DNA from 3 places in the Neorhizobium sp. 05N33 genome. Region 2 is predicted to be linked to each of the others. Evidence: riboswitches for the same ligand, from Rfam matches in the RefSeq annotation. Region 2 holds a riboswitch; each other region holds the start of a gene.

Region 1 (5,406 bases), on a different contig from region 2:
CGTCTTCGAACTGGCCGCTGCGGCCATACAGTCCGTCGACGCCGGTCTCGATCAGCAGGCCAGCGTCGAACAGGCGGTCGAGAAAGGAAACTTGCAGATCCATGGATTCACCTCATTCTTTAAACGATTACATCTGAAGTGATGGGGCGTCAGCCGAGCAGGCTGGTGTCCGGTTTTTGAACGAGCAGCATGGTTGACGTATTGCCGAGAATGCGGTCGTTGGAAATCATCAGCTGGGCGGAATGCGCGTCGCGAAGATGCCGTCCGAGACTATAGGGCGTACCGTTCTTGTAGCCCATGATGCCGCAGATGATCATCGCCTGGTTGATGATGGTCAGGATCGTCTCGGAAGAGGCGAGCTTGATATTGTTCATGGCGATCGAAAAGGCCATGGACGACAGTTTGTCGGGATCGTGTTTCGCATCCGCGTAGGTCTTGAGGCCCGACAGGATATTGCCCTTGAGGAGCTGCAGCAGGTTCGACGCTTCGGCGAGCCTCAGCGCGCCGGGCGGCTGGGTGCCGCCCGCCTTGCGGGCCGCGGCGCGCACGAAAGCCTGGGCGCGCAGGACCGCGTCGGCGGCAATGCCGTACCAGACAGCACTCCAGAGGAGATGCGAGGTGGCGAGCATCGACTGTGCCGCGATTTCGGCGAACGGTTTCGAGAAAATCTGGACCGAAGGCGCTTCGCCATTGAAGAGGAAGCCGTCGGAGCAGGTGCCGCGCATGCCGAGCGTATCCCAGTCGACGGTCTTCTGCAGGGTATATTGGCCCTGTTTGAAGACGGTCATGACCTGGTCGGTCGGGGCGGCCTTCTCGTTCGAGCGCGAGGTGATCATGATGACATCGGCGTGGGCGCCATAGGAAATCACCGTCGCGTCCTTGGTCAGCCGGCAGGTGTCGCCGTCGACCTCGATGGCGCAGATCGAGTTGCGCATATTGCCGCCGATGCCGGCCTCGGTCGTCGCGGAGGCGACGAGAAGCTGGCGGTCGGCGAGCTCGCGCATGAAATCCATGTGCCAGGCGCTGTCGGCCCCGTGCACCACGAGGCTCGAAACCTTGATCTGGTGCATGGCGAAAACCATGGCGCTCGAGGCGCAGGACTGTCCCAGGATGGCGCAGACCTCGGCAATCTCGGTGATGGAAGCACCCTCGCCGCCGAACGCGACCGGGATCTGGATGCCGATCAGGCGTTCGGCCTTCATTGCATCGACCGCCTCGCGGGGGAAGCGGCCGTCATGGTCGACGCGTTCGGCGAATTCAGCCGCCACGGCCGCCACGCGGTGAGCGCGGGCGCTGAGGCTCATGTCGGCGGCAAAGACGGGAAGGTTCATCTCAGGCGGCCTCGGAGGCTTTCAAGATGTGGGAAACCGTCTGCTCGATCGCCGCGATGCTGGCGAAGGACTTGCGGTTCAAAAGGCTATCCGGGAATTCGATGTCGAAGGCCTCTTCCAGGCCCAACATCAGCTGCACCGATGCGAAGGAGGAAAGCCCGGCTGCATAAAGATCGGCAGCGTCTTCCAGCTCCGTCACGGCGACCGGAAGGCCGCCCACCCGTGTCAGCAATCCGCGAATGGTCTCGTTCATCTCGACATCTCCCGATCGTTCGAATTCTGCGCTCATCGCTAGGGACGTTATCGCGCAAGATAGCATAAGATTCCGGTAATAAACGTCATCAATTTGGAGCTGCGGGATTCGCTAAAACTCGACCTATCGACGCAGGCAGGGACCGGCTTGACATGCGCGACCGGCAGGTTTCTGATGGCCGCATTCACCAGGGGGGTCCCGCCAAGGGGCTGAGATACTGCTGGTCGGGCCGGTTTGGCCGCCCGAGGCGCAGTGACCCGTTGAACCTGATCCAGTTCATACTGGCGTAGGGACGGTGCGGGCGCTGCGGCAGCGAGGGCGGGAAACCGTCCTTCGGATTCCAACGTGTTCTTCCATCATTCCAACTCTGGAACTGGGTCTCCAAACGTCAAACCTTGGAGCCTTGAACCATGAATATTGCAACCACCAAGCTCACCCCGGTTGTCACCACCGGCCCGCTTCCCGCCTCCACGAAAGTCCTGAAAGCGGGAACGATCCATCCGGATATCCGTGTGCCGATGCGGCAGATCGCATTGCATCCGACCTCCGGCGAACCTCCGGTGACCGTCTACGATTCCTCTGGCCCCTATACCGTCGAAGGTGCCGCGATCAGCATCGATGCCGGCCTGCTGCGCCTGCGCGAAAACTGGATTTCGGCCCGCGGCGATGTCGAAGTCTATGAGGGCCGCATCGTCAGGCCGGAGGACAACGGCTTCGTCTCCGCGAGCCACCTGACGCCGGAATTCCCGATCCGCAACCAGCCTTTCAAGGCCAAGGCTGGCAGGGCCGTCACCCAGCTCGCCTATGCGCGGGCCGGCATCATCACGCCGGAGATGGAATTCGTCGCCATCCGCGAAAACCTCGGTCGGCAGGCGGTTCGGGAACCGCTCGTCCGCGACGGCGAAAGTTTCGGCGCCGATGTGCCGGATTTCGTGACGCCGGAATTCGTTCGCCGCGAAGTCGCGGAAGGCCGGGCGATCATTCCCGCCAACATCAACCATCCCGAATCCGAACCGATGATCATCGGCCGGAATTTCCTGGTGAAGATCAATGCCAATATCGGCAATTCGGCTGTCACCTCGTCGATGGCGGAGGAGGTCGAGAAGATGGTCTGGGCGATCCGCTGGGGCGCCGATACGGTCATGGATCTGTCGACCGGCCGCAACATCCACAATATCCGCGACTGGATCATCCGCAATTCACCTGTTCCAATCGGCACGGTGCCGCTCTACCAGGCGCTCGAAAAGGTGAACGGCATTGCCGAGGACCTGACCTGGGAGGTGTATCGCGACACGCTGATCGAACAGGCGGAACAGGGCGTCGACTATTTCACCATCCATGCGGGCGTGCGGCTCGCCTATATCCCGCTCACCGTCAATCGCGTCACCGGCATCGTTTCCCGTGGCGGCTCGATCATGGCCAAATGGTGCCTGCATCACCACAAGGAGAGTTTTCTCTACGAGCATTTTGAGGAAATCTGCGACATTGCCCAAGCCTACGACGTCTCGTTCTCGCTCGGCGACGGTCTTCGCCCGGGTTCGATCGCCGATGCCAACGACGCGGCGCAGTTTGCGGAACTGGAAACGCTTGGCGAGCTGACGAAGATCGCCTGGGCGAAGGATTGCCAGGTGATGATCGAAGGCCCCGGCCATGTGCCGATGCACAAGATCAAGGCGAACATGGACAAGCAGCTCGCGGTCTGCGGCGAGGCGCCATTCTATACGCTTGGACCGCTGACCACCGATATTGCGCCGGGCTACGACCACATCACATCGGGGATCGGGGCTGCGATGATCGGCTGGTTCGGCACCGCCATGCTCTGCTACGTGACGCCCAAGGAACATCTCGGCCTGCCCGACCGCAACGACGTCAAGGTGGGCGTCATCACCTACAAGATCGCGGCGCATGCGGCCGATCTCGCCAAAGGCCATCCGGCGGCGCAGGTGCGTGACGACGCGCTGTCGCGCGCCCGCTTCGAGTTCCGCTGGGAGGACCAGTTCAACCTCTCGCTCGATCCGGAAACGGCCCGTTCGATGCATGACGAGACGCTGCCGAAGGAGGCGCACAAGGTGGCGCATTTCTGCTCCATGTGCGGTCCGAAATTCTGTTCGATGCGGATTTCCCACGATATCCGCGCCGAGGCGCAGAAGGAGGGCCTGGAAGCCATGGCTGCGAAATATCGTGACGGCGGCGATCTTTATATGCCGGTCGAGAAGGGATGATCAACTTCACGACCCCTGCCGGTCGCAACCGGCAGGGGTCGCTCGAACGTCAGAGCGCCATGCCCCCCGACACCTCGATGCGCTGGGCATTGACCCAGCGGTTGTCCTCGGACAGCAGCGAGGCGACCATCGGGCCAATATCATCCGGCTCGCCGGCACGGCCAAGTGCGGTCATCTCGGCGACGCGCCTGTTGATCTCCGGGTTGTCGCGCACCATGCCGCCGCTGAAATCGGTCATGATCGCGCCGGGCGCCACCGTATTGACGGCGATGCCGCGGGCGCCGAGCTCCTTGGCCAGATAACGGGTCAGCACTTCGACTGCTCCCTTCATCGCCGCATAGGCGCCGCTGCCCGGAACGGTGATGCGGGTAAGCCCGGTGGAGAAGTTGACGATCCGGCCGCCGTCGCGGATCAGCGGCAATAGCTTCTGGGTTAGAAAGAAGACGCCCTTGAAGTGAACATTGAAGAGCTCGTCCAGCTCCGCTTCGGTGGTCTTTTCGAAATCGCCATGATGCGACGTGCCGGCATTGTTGACGAGGAAATCGAATTTTTCAGCGCCGATCTCGGCCAGGGCTTCCTGCACCCGGCCGACGAACGCATCGAACGACGCGACATCGCCGACATCGAGCTGCAGGGCGATCGCCCTGCGTCCCAGTTCGCCCGCTGCTGCGGTCGTGGCTGCTGCTTCTGCCTGATTGGAGTTGTAGGTGAAGATCACGTCGATACCGCGCTTTGCAAGGCTGAGCACAGTGTTGCGGCCGAGACCGCGGCTGCCGCCGGTCACGATGGCGAGCTTGGCTGCCGATTTCTGAGATGTTTGATGCGTCATGATGGAGGTTCCTTGTCTGGATTGGATGACCGGAAACTACTCCCCTCGGCCACACGCCTGAATGCCGGAACTTTCCCACTTCTTGCCTGATCCTGCTCGCAGGCCTATGTTTGGCCTTGAAACCTCGGAGGTGTGGCATGCCGGCAGCCCTGCTCGATGCGGTAAAGCGGTTCACGGATGGACAGGCGGGAACCAGCCCTTTCGCGACGGCGATCGAAGGCCTGACCATCCTTCGCTCGGATCACGAGAAACGGCCAGACCACCTGATTTTCAAGCCGGCGCTCTGCATCGTCCTCCAGGGCGCGAAATGGGCTGTTTTCGGCGACCGCCATGTGGATTACCGGGCGGGCCAGGCGCTCGTTGTCAGCGTCGAGATGCCCGCCTTCGGCCGCGTGGCGGAGGCGAGCCCGACCGAGCCCTATCTCGGCCTCATCATCGAATTCGATCTTGCCATCATGCGCGAGGTCCTAGAGGCGATGCCCAACCCGCCGCGCCCGGGCGGCGACATAACGTCCGGCGTGTTCGTAACGGATTTCGACGGCCCGCTTGCCGATTGCGCGCTGCGGATGGTGCGGCTCCTCGATACGCCGGGTGCCATCCCGGTCCTCCATACAGCGATCATGCGCGAAATTTCCTACTGGCTGCTCACCGGTCCGCATGGCGGCGATGTGGTCCGCATGGCGCTCGGCAACGACCATACGCATCGGATCGTCAGCGTCATCCACGGCCTGCGCGGCCATTTCGCCGAGCCGATGCGGATCGAGGATCTGG
Region 2 (5,406 bases):
ACGGTTTGAAAAGGCGCGTCACTCATCTGCGGACCAGTCAGAGGGAAAATCCATGCCCCGCGGAAGAATACGCAGGATATTGACCGTGTCCTTCTCGACGACGAGCGCTATGGCGGCACTGCGTTCAAATCCTATGACGCGTAAGCCAGGGTGGATATGGCCCCGAACAGTTCCGCGGTGGGAAATGCCGAGAGGCTCATGCTGGCCGCTTCAATTCGATCGATATAGTTTCCAGCGCGCTCATACCCTGCCTCTTGGGCAATTCTCAGGTAGATCCGCCGGAGGTCAGTGACGGCTGCCGGTCGAAACTCGACATTATGATCCACGCTTGTCGGCTTTCGCCTGGCTGGCATGGAATTCGCGAAGTTCCGCGAATACTTTGGCGGCCGGAATACTGGGGCGCAGATCGTCCATGGCTTCCTGAACCTTCAGGCGCATGATTTCGTCCAGGGTTTCCCTTTCCCGCTCGAGTGCGCGCAGAGCAGCGCGCACCGCCTCGCTGGCGGAGTCATAGTCCCCCGATTCCACCATGGCATCGAGAACTTGCTGCTGTTTACCGAGTGTCAGGGCGATGGATCTGTTGGTGCGCATGTCAGCCTATCCCTTTACGCTGCCCTATCTTGCAACACGACAGTGTCTTGCGCAATCTCCCGCGGGCTGTGCCTAGTTCCTCACCCGCAGCAGCCGCAGCGCATTGATCGTCACCAGCACCGTCGCCCCGGTGTCCGCAAGGATCGCCGGCCACAGTCCAGTGATCCCCAGGATGGTCGTGACCAGGAAGGCCGCCTTCAGGCCGAGCGCGATCGAGATGTTCTGGTAGATGTTGCGCATCGTCCGCTTCGACAGCGCGATCATCGCGGCGATGTCGCCGACCCGGCCGTGCAGCGCTGCGGCATCGGCAGTTTCGAGCGCCACGTCGGTGCCTCCGCCCATCGCGATGCCGACATCGGCGGCTGCGAGTGCCGGGGCGTCGTTGATACCGTCGCCGACCTTGCCGACCACGTAACCCTCGCTTTTCAGCTCACCGACGATGCGGCTCTTGTCTTCCGGCATCAGCTCGGCACGTACCTCGATGCCGAGATCCTTGCCGATCGCGGTCGCGGTGCGAGCATTGTCGCCGGTCAGCATCACGGTCCTGATGCCGGCATCGGTCAGCGCCTTCAGGCCGGCCCTGGCGTCGGGACGCGGTTCGTCGCGCATGGCGACGGCACCGGCAAGGACCCCGCCGACGATCAGCACCGAGACGGTCTTGCCCTCGTCATTGAGGCACGTGATCCGCCTCGAATGCGCCATCGGCAGCGACACAAGCTCGGCGGCGGCCTTGGGTGAGCCGAGGAAAACTTCCTCACCTTCGACCGTCGCCGTGACACCCTTGCCGCCGAGCGCCCTGGCATCCGTCGCAGCCGGGATCTCGACCTCGTCATCGGCAGCCTTGGCAAGGATCGCGGCGGCGAGCGGATGGCTGGAGCCGGTTTCGAGCGCGGCGGCAAAGCGCAGCACGTCTTCCGCATTGCGGCCGAAGGCGATGACATCGGTCACCTGGGGCCTGCCGGCCGTCAACGTGCCGGTCTTGTCGAGCGCGACGGCGGTGATCTTGCCGAGCGTTTCCAGCACCGCGCCACCCTTCATCAGCAGGCCGCGGCGGGCACCTGAGGACAGCGATGCGGCGATTGCGGCAGGCGTCGAAATGACCAGCGCACAGGGGCAGCCGATCAGCAGGATCGCCAGGCCCTTGTAGACCCACTCGCTCCAGGACGCACCGCCGACAAGCGGTGGCAGGATAGCAACCAGCGCCGCCACTGCGACGACGCCCGGCGTGTAATACCGCGAGAAACGGTCGATGAAGCGCTCGGTCGGGGCCTTGCTCTCCTGCGCCTCCTCGACCAGCCGCACCACGCGGGCAATCGTATTGTCCTCGGCGGCGGCCGTCACGCGAACCCGCAAGGCGGCAACGCCGTTGATCGTGCCGGCAAAAACCGTGTCGTCGATGCCCTTGGAGACCGGCGTGCTTTCGCCCGTCACCGGCGCTTCGTCGATCGCGCTTTCGCCCGCGATGATGACGCCGTCCGCCGAAATACGGTCGCCAGGGCGCACGAGGATGGTCGCACCGACGGCAAGGCTCTCCGCCGGCACTTCGCGGGTCTGGCCGTTTTCTTCGAGCAGCGCGTTTTTCGGCACCAGCGCCGTCAGGCTCTGGATGCTTTGGCGCGCCTTGCCGGCCGCGACCCCTTCCAGCAATTCGCCGATCAGGAAAAGGAAGACCACGGCGGCGGCCTCTTCCGACGCATTGATGACAACAGCGCCGACGGCGGCAATCGTCATCAGCATCTCGATCGAAAACGGCGTGCCGGCGAGTGCTGCCATGATGGCGCGCCGGGCAATCGGCACGAGGCCGATCAGCATCGCTGCGGTGAAGATGATTGTGTCATAGGCCGGCACCAGATGGCCGATCCCGTAAGCCGTCGCTAACGCAATGCCGACCAGGATGGTCAGGCGGCCTTTGGGCGATTTCCACCACGGCCCGTCCATCGGCCCGTGATCGTGGCCGTGCAGGCCTTCGATTTCTGTTGTGCCGTGGTCGTGATGGGAATGATCGTGCCCGCCGTCATGGTCATGATGATGATGGTGGTCGTGCGTCTTGCCGATCTCCCCCCTTGAGGGGGAGATGCCCGGCAAGGCAGAGGGGGGTAACCCCTCGACACCGCGCCGCCGCGCATCCTCACCGGCCCTCTGACCCAGCGCCCTGAGCGAATACCCAAGCCCTACGACCTTCTTCTCGATCGCACCCAGATCGCCGGTCCCGTCATGCTTCACAGTCATCGTGCCTGAAGCCACCGAAACGGACACGTCCTCGACGCCCGGCATGCGGCGCACCGCGGTGTCGATCTTCGTCGCGCAGCTGGCGCAATCCATGCCCCCAACCTTGTATCGTGCCTGTGTCGTCGCGTTCATCGTGTCTTTCCCATTGGATCGAGCCCCGTCTCTACAACCTCTAGCGACTAGAGCTGCAAGGCCCAAAATCAGAAAAAATCACTGGCGAAGCGCATTATCTTTGCTGTAAGCCATGGTGAAGACAGGGGCGTCCGGCAAAGCCGGGCTGAGAAGCACCCTTAGAACCTGAACCAGATCATGCTGGCGGAGGGAGTCGTCAGGGCGTTGACACTGCGCCCCACGCCTGCCCCGCCGAACGAGGCAGATATGCAGACGATAATACCCCTTGGGACCCTTGCAGACACCCCCGGCCAGTTGCTGACCGCGATGCGTGCCAAAAACCCGCTCGTCCAGAACATCACCAATTTCGTGGCGATGAATATCGCCGCCAACGTGATGCTGGCGGCCGGCGCCTCGCCCGCCATGGTGCACACCAAGGAAGAAGCCGGCGAATTCGCCCGCATCGCTGCGGCCCTGACGGTCAATATCGGCACCCTGTCGCCGGATTTCCTGGCCGGCATGAAGGCAGCGGCCGCCTCCGCCACCGAAGCTGGCAAGCCTTGGGTGCTCGATCCCGTCGCCCATTACGCCACCGCCTATCGCCGCGCCGCACTCGCCGAGCTGATGGAGCTGCGGCCCACGATCATCCGCGGCAACGCCTCGGAAATCATCGCGCTGGCCGGCAGCCAGTCGAGCGGCCATGGCGTCGACAGCGGCGACAGCGTCCCGGCGGCGGAAGACTCGGCAATCACCATCGCCCGGCAGAAGGCCTGCGTGGTGGCCGTCACCGGCGAGGTGGATTTCGTCACCGACGGCCGGCGTTCGGTGCGCATCTTCGGCGGTTCGGCCCTGATGCCGCGGGTGACCGCGCTCGGCTGCTCGCTGACCTGCCTGGTCGGCGCCTTTGCCGCCGCCACGGACGATCCCTTCGAGGCGACGGTCGCCGCGCTTGCGATGTTCGCGGTCGCGGGCGAGGAAGCGGCCTTCACCGCCTCGGGTCCCGGCTTCTTCTCGCCGATCTTCCTCGACCGTCTCGCGGCGCTGACCGGAGAGACGCTCGATGCCCAGGCAAGGGTCGTCGCAGCATGACCAAAACCTTCGACCTTTCCGTCTACCTCGTCCTCGATCCCGATCTCTGCCGCGAGATCGGCATGATCGAGACGACAAGGCTGGCCGTCGCCGGCGGCGTCACCATGGTCCAGCTGCGCGACAAGCAGGCGGATACGGCAAAAATGATCGAAACCGGCCGGGCGCTGAAGGCGGTACTTTCCGGAACCGGCGTGCCCCTGATCATCAACGACGACGTGGAGGCAGCAATCGCGATCGGCGCGGAAGGCCTGCATGTCGGCCAGAGCGATATGGTGGCGGCGATGGCGCGCCGGCGCGCCGGCCATGGCATGATCCTCGGCCTCTCGGTGGAGACCGAGGACCTGGCGCGTCGGGTGGATCCGTCCATCGTCGATTATGTCGGTATCGGTCCCGTCTTTGCGACCGGCACCAAACCCGACCACAAGCAGCCGATCGGTTTCGACGGGCTTGCACGCATCGTCGCCATGGCGCCGGTTCCGGCAGTCGCGATTGGCGGCGTCAAGGCGGAACATGCCGGCCCGGCACTCGCCGCCGGCGCAAAGGGCCTCGCGGTCGTGTCCGCCATCTGCGGCCAGCCCGATCCGGAAGCCGCCGCCCGCCGAATTGCCGCGGAAATCGAAAGGGCACGCGCATGAGCATCAAAAACGTCCTGTCGATCGCCGGTTCGGACCCTTCCGGCGGCGCCGGCATCCAGGCGGATCTGAAAACCTTTGCGGCCCGCGGCACCTATGGCATGGCGGCGCTGACCGCGCTGACCGCCCAGAATACCCAAGGGGTCACCGGCGTGCATGCGGTGCCCGCCGCCTTCGTCGCAAACCAGATCCGCACCATCTTTCTCGACGTGCGCGTCGATGCGGTGAAGATCGGCATGATCGCCAATGCCGAGATCGCCGAGGCGGTTGCCGACGTGCTGCGCCCCTATCGCGATACCGTGCCGATCGTGCTCGATCCGGTGATGATCGCCAAGGGCGGTTCGCCGCTGCTGGCGCTCGATGCGGTGGATGCCGTCACCTACAAGCTGATGCCGCTCGCCACCGTCGTCACCCCCAACCTCCCCGAAGCCGCAGCGCTGCTCGGCGAGACGGTCGCCACGACCCGCGAAGGGATGGCAGCCCAGGCCGAGCAACTGCTGAAGATCGGGCCTAAGGCAGTCCTGGTGAAGGGCGGTCATCTGGAGAGCGAAGACAGCCCGGATGTGCTGGCGGACGTAACCGGCATCCACTGGTTCGAGGGCAGACGCACCGCGACCAGCAACACCCACGGCACTGGCTGCACGCTGTCGAGCGCAATCGCCGCCGAACTCGCCAAGGGTGCCTTGCCGGCTGAAGCGGTCGCGATCGCCAAGACCTATCTCGCCGGCGCGATTGCCGCCGCCGACACCCTCAC
Region 3 (5,406 bases), on a different contig from region 2:
CTCCCAGCCGCTGTTCGGTTCTTTACGGAAAGCCTGCCGCACCTCCTCCCGCGGCAGGCTTTTTCGTTTTGAGGCTGAGGGTTTTTCAGAATTCAAAATCGCGCGTTTAACCGAGGTCGCTCAGGTGGCATCCGGCGATGTCGATTCGTGCCTGAAAGTCGAAGACGCGGCGAGGCGATCCGTTGCCGCATCGCGGAGAAGGGGCACTCGCCGGAAAACGGTCTTCTACGGATTCTCACGGCAACCGAATCTCCATGGCAGCCCAGAATCACAGCCACCATCGAAGTGCCGGGAGAGATGATTCGCGCCTGGCGCATCGCCTTGTCGACCGCCCCTTTTCTTCCTCGCGCCCGGTCTTCTCTTCATTGCGAAGCCTATGTCGGCGAGGTGGGCCTGGTGCAAGGGAAGATCGTAACGATCGGTTAAAACCAGGCCGTCCAAGAGCTTCTTGTTTACCAATTGTTAACCATATCGGGGCTAAAAAACGGTCACGATTTCTTTACGCAGATGACCAAAATGCTAACAGACGCTCGCGCTATCCGTATCAAGGGCCGTTCTTTTCTGGCGGTCGTGCTTGCTCCCGATCTTCCTTTCGACGATTGGCTCGTCCGGCTGGATGATCTCGCGGCGCGTTCCGCCGGGTTCTTCCTTGGCCGACCGGTCGTGCTCGATGTTACCGATCTGCCAATCGATCGCGCTCAGTTGAAAGAGCTCATCGCCGAGCTTGCCGGGCGCAGTGTCAATATCATGGGTATCGAAGGCGGCCGTCCTTCGATCCTGGGGCCAGGCATGCCTCCGGCACTCAAAGGTGGTCGGCCGGTCTCCGACGAAGCCGTCGCCAAGGAGCCGATCATCGAGTTGCACAACAGCGAGCCGAAACCGTCGGTGCCCGAGATGCGCCCGACCTTGCAGTCTATCGTCATTCGCGATCCGGTGCGGTCGGGGCAGTCGGTGATCTTCCCCGAAGGCGACGTGACGATTATCGGATCGGTCGCCTCGGGAGCTGAAATCATCGCTGGTGGCTCGATCCACATTTACGGGACCCTGCGTGGCAGGGCCATGGCAGGATCGCTCGGAAACGCATCGGCACGCATCTTCTGCCGCAAGCTCGAAGCCGAGCTTTTGGCAATCGACGGCATCTACAAGATGGCGGACGACATGGCCCCCGGCCTTCGCGGACATTCAGTCCAGCTTTGGCTCGAAGGGGATTCGATCATGGCAGAGAAACTTATTTGAGCCGCAACCGGCCAGCAAACAGGAGAGCAAGATGGGGAAAGTCATCGTAGTCACTTCAGGCAAGGGCGGGGTTGGCAAGACGACCTCGACTGCCGCACTCGGAGCGGCTCTGGCCCAGCGAAACGAACGGGTTGTCGTCGTCGATTTTGACGTCGGGCTGCGCAACCTCGACCTCGTGATGGGCGCCGAACGTCGGGTCGTTTACGATCTGATCAACGTCATCCAGGGCGAGGCGAAGCTCTCGCAGGCTCTGATTCGCGACAAGCGCCTGGAGACGCTGTTCCTGCTGCCGGCATCGCAGACGCGCGACAAGGACAACCTGACGCCCGAGGGCGTGGAGCGGGTCATTACCGAATTGAAGCGGGTCTTCGACTGGGTTATCTGCGATAGCCCCGCCGGTATCGAGAGCGGCGCCACGCTTGCCATGCGCCACGCCGACATGGCTGTGGTGGTCACCAATCCGGAAGTCTCGTCCGTCCGCGACTCGGACCGCATCATCGGCCTGCTGGACTCGAAGACGATGAAGGCCGAGCGCGGCGAGCGGATGGAAAAGCACCTGCTTCTGACGCGCTACGACGCCAACCGCGCTGAGCGGGGCGATATGCTGAAGGTCGAGGACGTGCTGGAGATCCTCTCCATCCCGCTGATCGGCATCATCCCCGAAAGCATGGATGTCCTGCGCGCCTCGAATATCGGTGCGCCGGTCACCCTGGCGGATGCACGCAGCGCACCGGCCATGGCCTATTTCGATGCCGCACGCCGGCTTGCAGGAGAAGTTCTGCCGATCACGATCCCCGGGGAAAAGCGGGGGATATTCGGCAAGATCTTCGCACGGAGGGCCGCATGACCATATTCAACCTTTTCCGCAAACAGCGCTCCGCACCCACGGCCCGCGAACGCCTGCAGGTGCTTCTCGCCCACGAACGCTCATCGAACGGCTCGGACCTCGTATCCTTGCTTCGCGAAGAAATCCTTGCGGTGATCGCCAAGCACGTGCAGGTCGACAGCGACAAGGTGCAGGTCAAGATGGACCGCGACGAGAACGTCACGATCCTCGAGATCGACGTCGAGATCCCGTTGGATGCTGTCAGCCAGGCTGCCTGAGCCGACAGCATTCGGCAAACTCGAATTTTGAAACGCGGACAACCAGGTTGTCCGCGTTTCGTATTTCGCTTTCTTGCGCGAAGGAAGACGGCGACGCGCTGAGTGGAAACGGCCGCCAATCCGGTCCGCTTGACAGGATTGCTGAAAACCGACAGTTATCGTCGTAATTCCGAGGGGGGCATCTTGACGATGCTGAGATGGCGGCGAGCCGGACCCTTGAACCTGATCCGGGTCATGCCGGCGTAGGAACGGAAATAGGCGTCGTCCGACGGCACTTTCTCTTCTCCGCTTCACCTGGGTCTCCGTGATTGACTGATCTGGAGATCGACCGATGACATCCATTCTTTCCGTTGTCCCCAACGGGTATCCGGCCGTCACGTGCAGGTTCGACGCGTAGCGTCATGCGTGCGTCCCATGCGGTCATCGGCCTCGTCCTGCTTGTCGCCCTCTGGCAAGCCGGCGTCTGGCTGTTTGCTCCGCCCCGCTATATTCTGCCGTCGCCTGTAGCCGTCGCGTCCGCCTTCCTGCGGCAGCCTGGTTTCCTGCTGCAGAACAGCGCCGTCACGCTGATCGAAATCGCGCTAGGCCTCGCGATCGGCGCAGGCCTCGGCATTGCCACGGCCTTCGGCGTTGCGGCGCTGCCGCGGCTCGGCCGTCTCGTCTGGCCGATGGTGCTGATCCTGCAGGCCTTTCCCGTCTTCGTGCTGGCGCCGATCCTGGTTCTCTGGCTGGGTTTCGGCCTTGCCTCGAAAGTGGCGATGACGACGATCATCATCTTCTTTCCGGTCGCCTCCGCTTTTGCCGACGGCCTTCGCCGCACCGATCAGGAAATCCTCGACGCTGTCTCGCTGGAGGGCGCCAGCCATTGGCAGACGCTGGTGTCGATGCGCGTGCCGCTGGCGATCCCGAGCCTCGTTTCCGGCCTTCGGGTCGCCGCCCCGCTGGCGCCGCTCGGTGCCGTTGTCGGGGAATGGGTCGGGGCGTCCGGCGGGCTCGGCTTCGTGATGGTCCAGGCCAATGCCCGCATGCAGACCGACACGGTGTTCGCGGCGATGGCCATACTGGCAATCCTTACCCTCATTCTAAGGCTTCTCATCGACCGGCTGACCGCCGGGCTCGCCCCGTGGGCAAGCGAAGCCGACCCTTCATCTTCATCCGCATCAGGGAGTTCCGTCCGATCATGATCCGTATCCTCACCGCGTCCTTCATCGCGCTGGCCAGCCTTGCCACCCCGATTTCTGCGCAGGCCGCCGACAAGCTGAGCGTGCTGCTCGAATGGTTCGTCAATCCGGACCACGCGCCGATGGTGATCGCCCAGCAGCGCGGGCTGTTTGGCGATGCCAATCTCGACGTCGAGCTCATCCCGCCGTCCGATGCCTCCGCGGTGCCGCGGCTGGTTTCGGCGGGCGAGGCGGATATCGGCATCCACTATCAGCCAAACCTCTATCTCGACCACGAAGCGGGCCTGCCGCTTGTGCGGTTCGGCACGCTGGTCGAAACGCCGCTCAACACCGTCACTGTGCTGGCGGACGGTCCGATCAAGAGCCTCAAGGACCTGAAAGGCAAGAAGGTCGGCTTTTCCGTGACCGGTTTCGAGGATGCGATGCTGAAGCGCATGCTGGCCTCGGAAGGGCTTTCCAACGACGACGTGGAGCTGATCAACGTCAACTTTTCGCTGTCGCCGTCGCTGATCGGGGGCAAGGTGGATGCGACGCTCGGTGGGTTCCGCAATTTCGAGCTGACCCAGATGAAGCTGGAAGGCCATGCGGGGCGGGCGTTTTTCCCTGAAGAGCACGGGGTTCCTGCTTATGACGAACTGATCTTCGTCACCCGCCGCGATTCTGCTGGCGATAACCGGCTGCCGCGTTTCCTGCATGCAGTCGAACAGGCCTCGATCTACATCACCAACCATCCGCTGGAGGCCTGGCAGCTTTTTGTCAAGGCCTATCCGAGCCTCGACGACGAGTTGAACCGCACCGCGTTCTTCGACACGCTGCCGCGTTTTGCCAAGCGTCCGGCCGCACTCGACCAAGGCCGCTACCAGCGCTTCGCCGCCTTCATGAAGGAAACGGGACTGATCAAGGCAGTGCCTCCGGTCTCCGACGTTGCTGTCGAAATCAAATAGGCCAAGTTGCTGATATCGTTTGATTTGAGCTCCGGGGTTCGCGTAACGTGATTTTCATGCCAGACAGGCTTTCCACGTTACGTGACCCGGAGTTTGCTTGACCATCGGACTTGCCCATGCGGAACTGATCGCGGTTCTGTCCGCCGTCACCGGCGACGAGCCGCGCGTGATGACGGTACGCTCGGGAGATGCGCTGCCGTCCGGCCCTTTCGAGCTCGGCCATCGCAGCCTACAGGCCGGGCTTCGCGAATGGGTCGGCGACCAGACAGGCCATCCGCTCGGTTATCTCGAACAGCTCTATACGTTCGCCGACCGCGACCGCACCCATGAGGATGCCGAGGGGCGGACGATCTCGATCAGCTATCTCGGCCTCGTCCGCGAGCAGGCCGCACCCGGCGCCGGAAAACCCGGCTGGCACGGCTGGTACGAATATTTCCCCTGGGAGGACCATCGCGGGGGGAGGCCGGAGATACAGGCGGCCATCACCGACCGCCTGCAGGATTGGGTCGCTTCGGAAACGGCGCGCCGCGAACACCGCCAGCGTCGCGTCGATTTTGCCTTCGGGCTAGACGGTGCCGCCTGGAACGAGGATCTCGGCCTGCAGCGTTACGAGTTGATGTATGAGGCAGGCCTTGTGACCGAGGCCGGTTGTCCGCCGGCCAAAAATTTCGGTCGATCGATGTTTGCCGATCACCGCCGTATCCTGGCGACCGGGATCGCGCGGCTGCGCGCCAAGATCAAATATCGCCCGGTAGTCTTCGAACTGATGCCGGAGAGTTTTACGCTGTCGCAATTGCAGCGCACCGTCGAAGCGCTGGCCGGCCTGACGCTGCACAAGCCGAACTTCCGCAGGCTGATCGACCAGCAGGAGCTGATCGAGGAAACCGGGGAGGCGACCAGCGAGACTGGCGGCCGGCCGGCCAAGCTCTTCCGCTACCGTC

Evidence for each region. Region 2 has a riboswitch for thiamine pyrophosphate ahead of thiM (hydroxyethylthiazole kinase). Riboswitches for the same ligand answer to the same signal wherever they lie in the genome.
Region 1: linked by a shared signal. The riboswitch ahead of thiC (phosphomethylpyrimidine synthase ThiC) and the one ahead of thiM (hydroxyethylthiazole kinase) in region 2 are both predicted to bind thiamine pyrophosphate.
Region 3: linked by a shared signal. The riboswitch ahead of AC1DLT_RS12715 (ABC transporter permease) and the one ahead of thiM (hydroxyethylthiazole kinase) in region 2 are both predicted to bind thiamine pyrophosphate.

The regions. Positions count from the first base shown of each region.
Region 1 covers NZ_JBFTNK010000021.1:11,894-17,299, reverse strand. The annotation lists gene AC1DLT_RS28565 (amino acid--[acyl-carrier-protein] ligase) at 1-103, opposite strand, end outside; gene AC1DLT_RS28560 (acyl-CoA dehydrogenase family protein) at 150-1,331, opposite strand; gene AC1DLT_RS28555 (acyl carrier protein) at 1,333-1,584, opposite strand; TPP riboswitch at 1,764-1,895, shown strand; gene thiC (phosphomethylpyrimidine synthase ThiC) at 1,995-3,806, shown strand; gene AC1DLT_RS28545 (SDR family NAD(P)-dependent oxidoreductase) at 3,856-4,635, opposite strand; gene AC1DLT_RS28540 (AraC family transcriptional regulator) at 4,773-5,406, shown strand, end outside.
Region 2 covers NZ_JBFTNK010000010.1:49,038-54,443, reverse strand. The annotation lists gene AC1DLT_RS22315 (glycoside hydrolase family 13 protein) at 1-9, shown strand, start outside; gene AC1DLT_RS22310 (ribbon-helix-helix domain-containing protein) at 316-591, opposite strand; gene AC1DLT_RS22305 (heavy metal translocating P-type ATPase) at 664-2,952, opposite strand; TPP riboswitch at 3,066-3,161, shown strand; gene thiM (hydroxyethylthiazole kinase) at 3,199-4,020, shown strand; gene thiE (thiamine phosphate synthase) at 4,017-4,655, shown strand; gene thiD (bifunctional hydroxymethylpyrimidine kinase/phosphomethylpyrimidine kinase) at 4,652-5,406, shown strand, end outside.
Region 3 covers NZ_JBFTNK010000004.1:45,638-51,043, forward strand. The annotation lists gene minC (septum site-determining protein MinC) at 508-1,236, shown strand; gene minD (septum site-determining protein MinD) at 1,268-2,083, shown strand; gene minE (cell division topological specificity factor MinE) at 2,080-2,340, shown strand; TPP riboswitch at 2,503-2,606, shown strand; gene AC1DLT_RS12715 (ABC transporter permease) at 2,742-3,524, shown strand; gene AC1DLT_RS12720 (ABC transporter substrate-binding protein) at 3,521-4,465, shown strand; gene AC1DLT_RS12725 (NUDIX hydrolase) at 4,563-5,406, shown strand, end outside.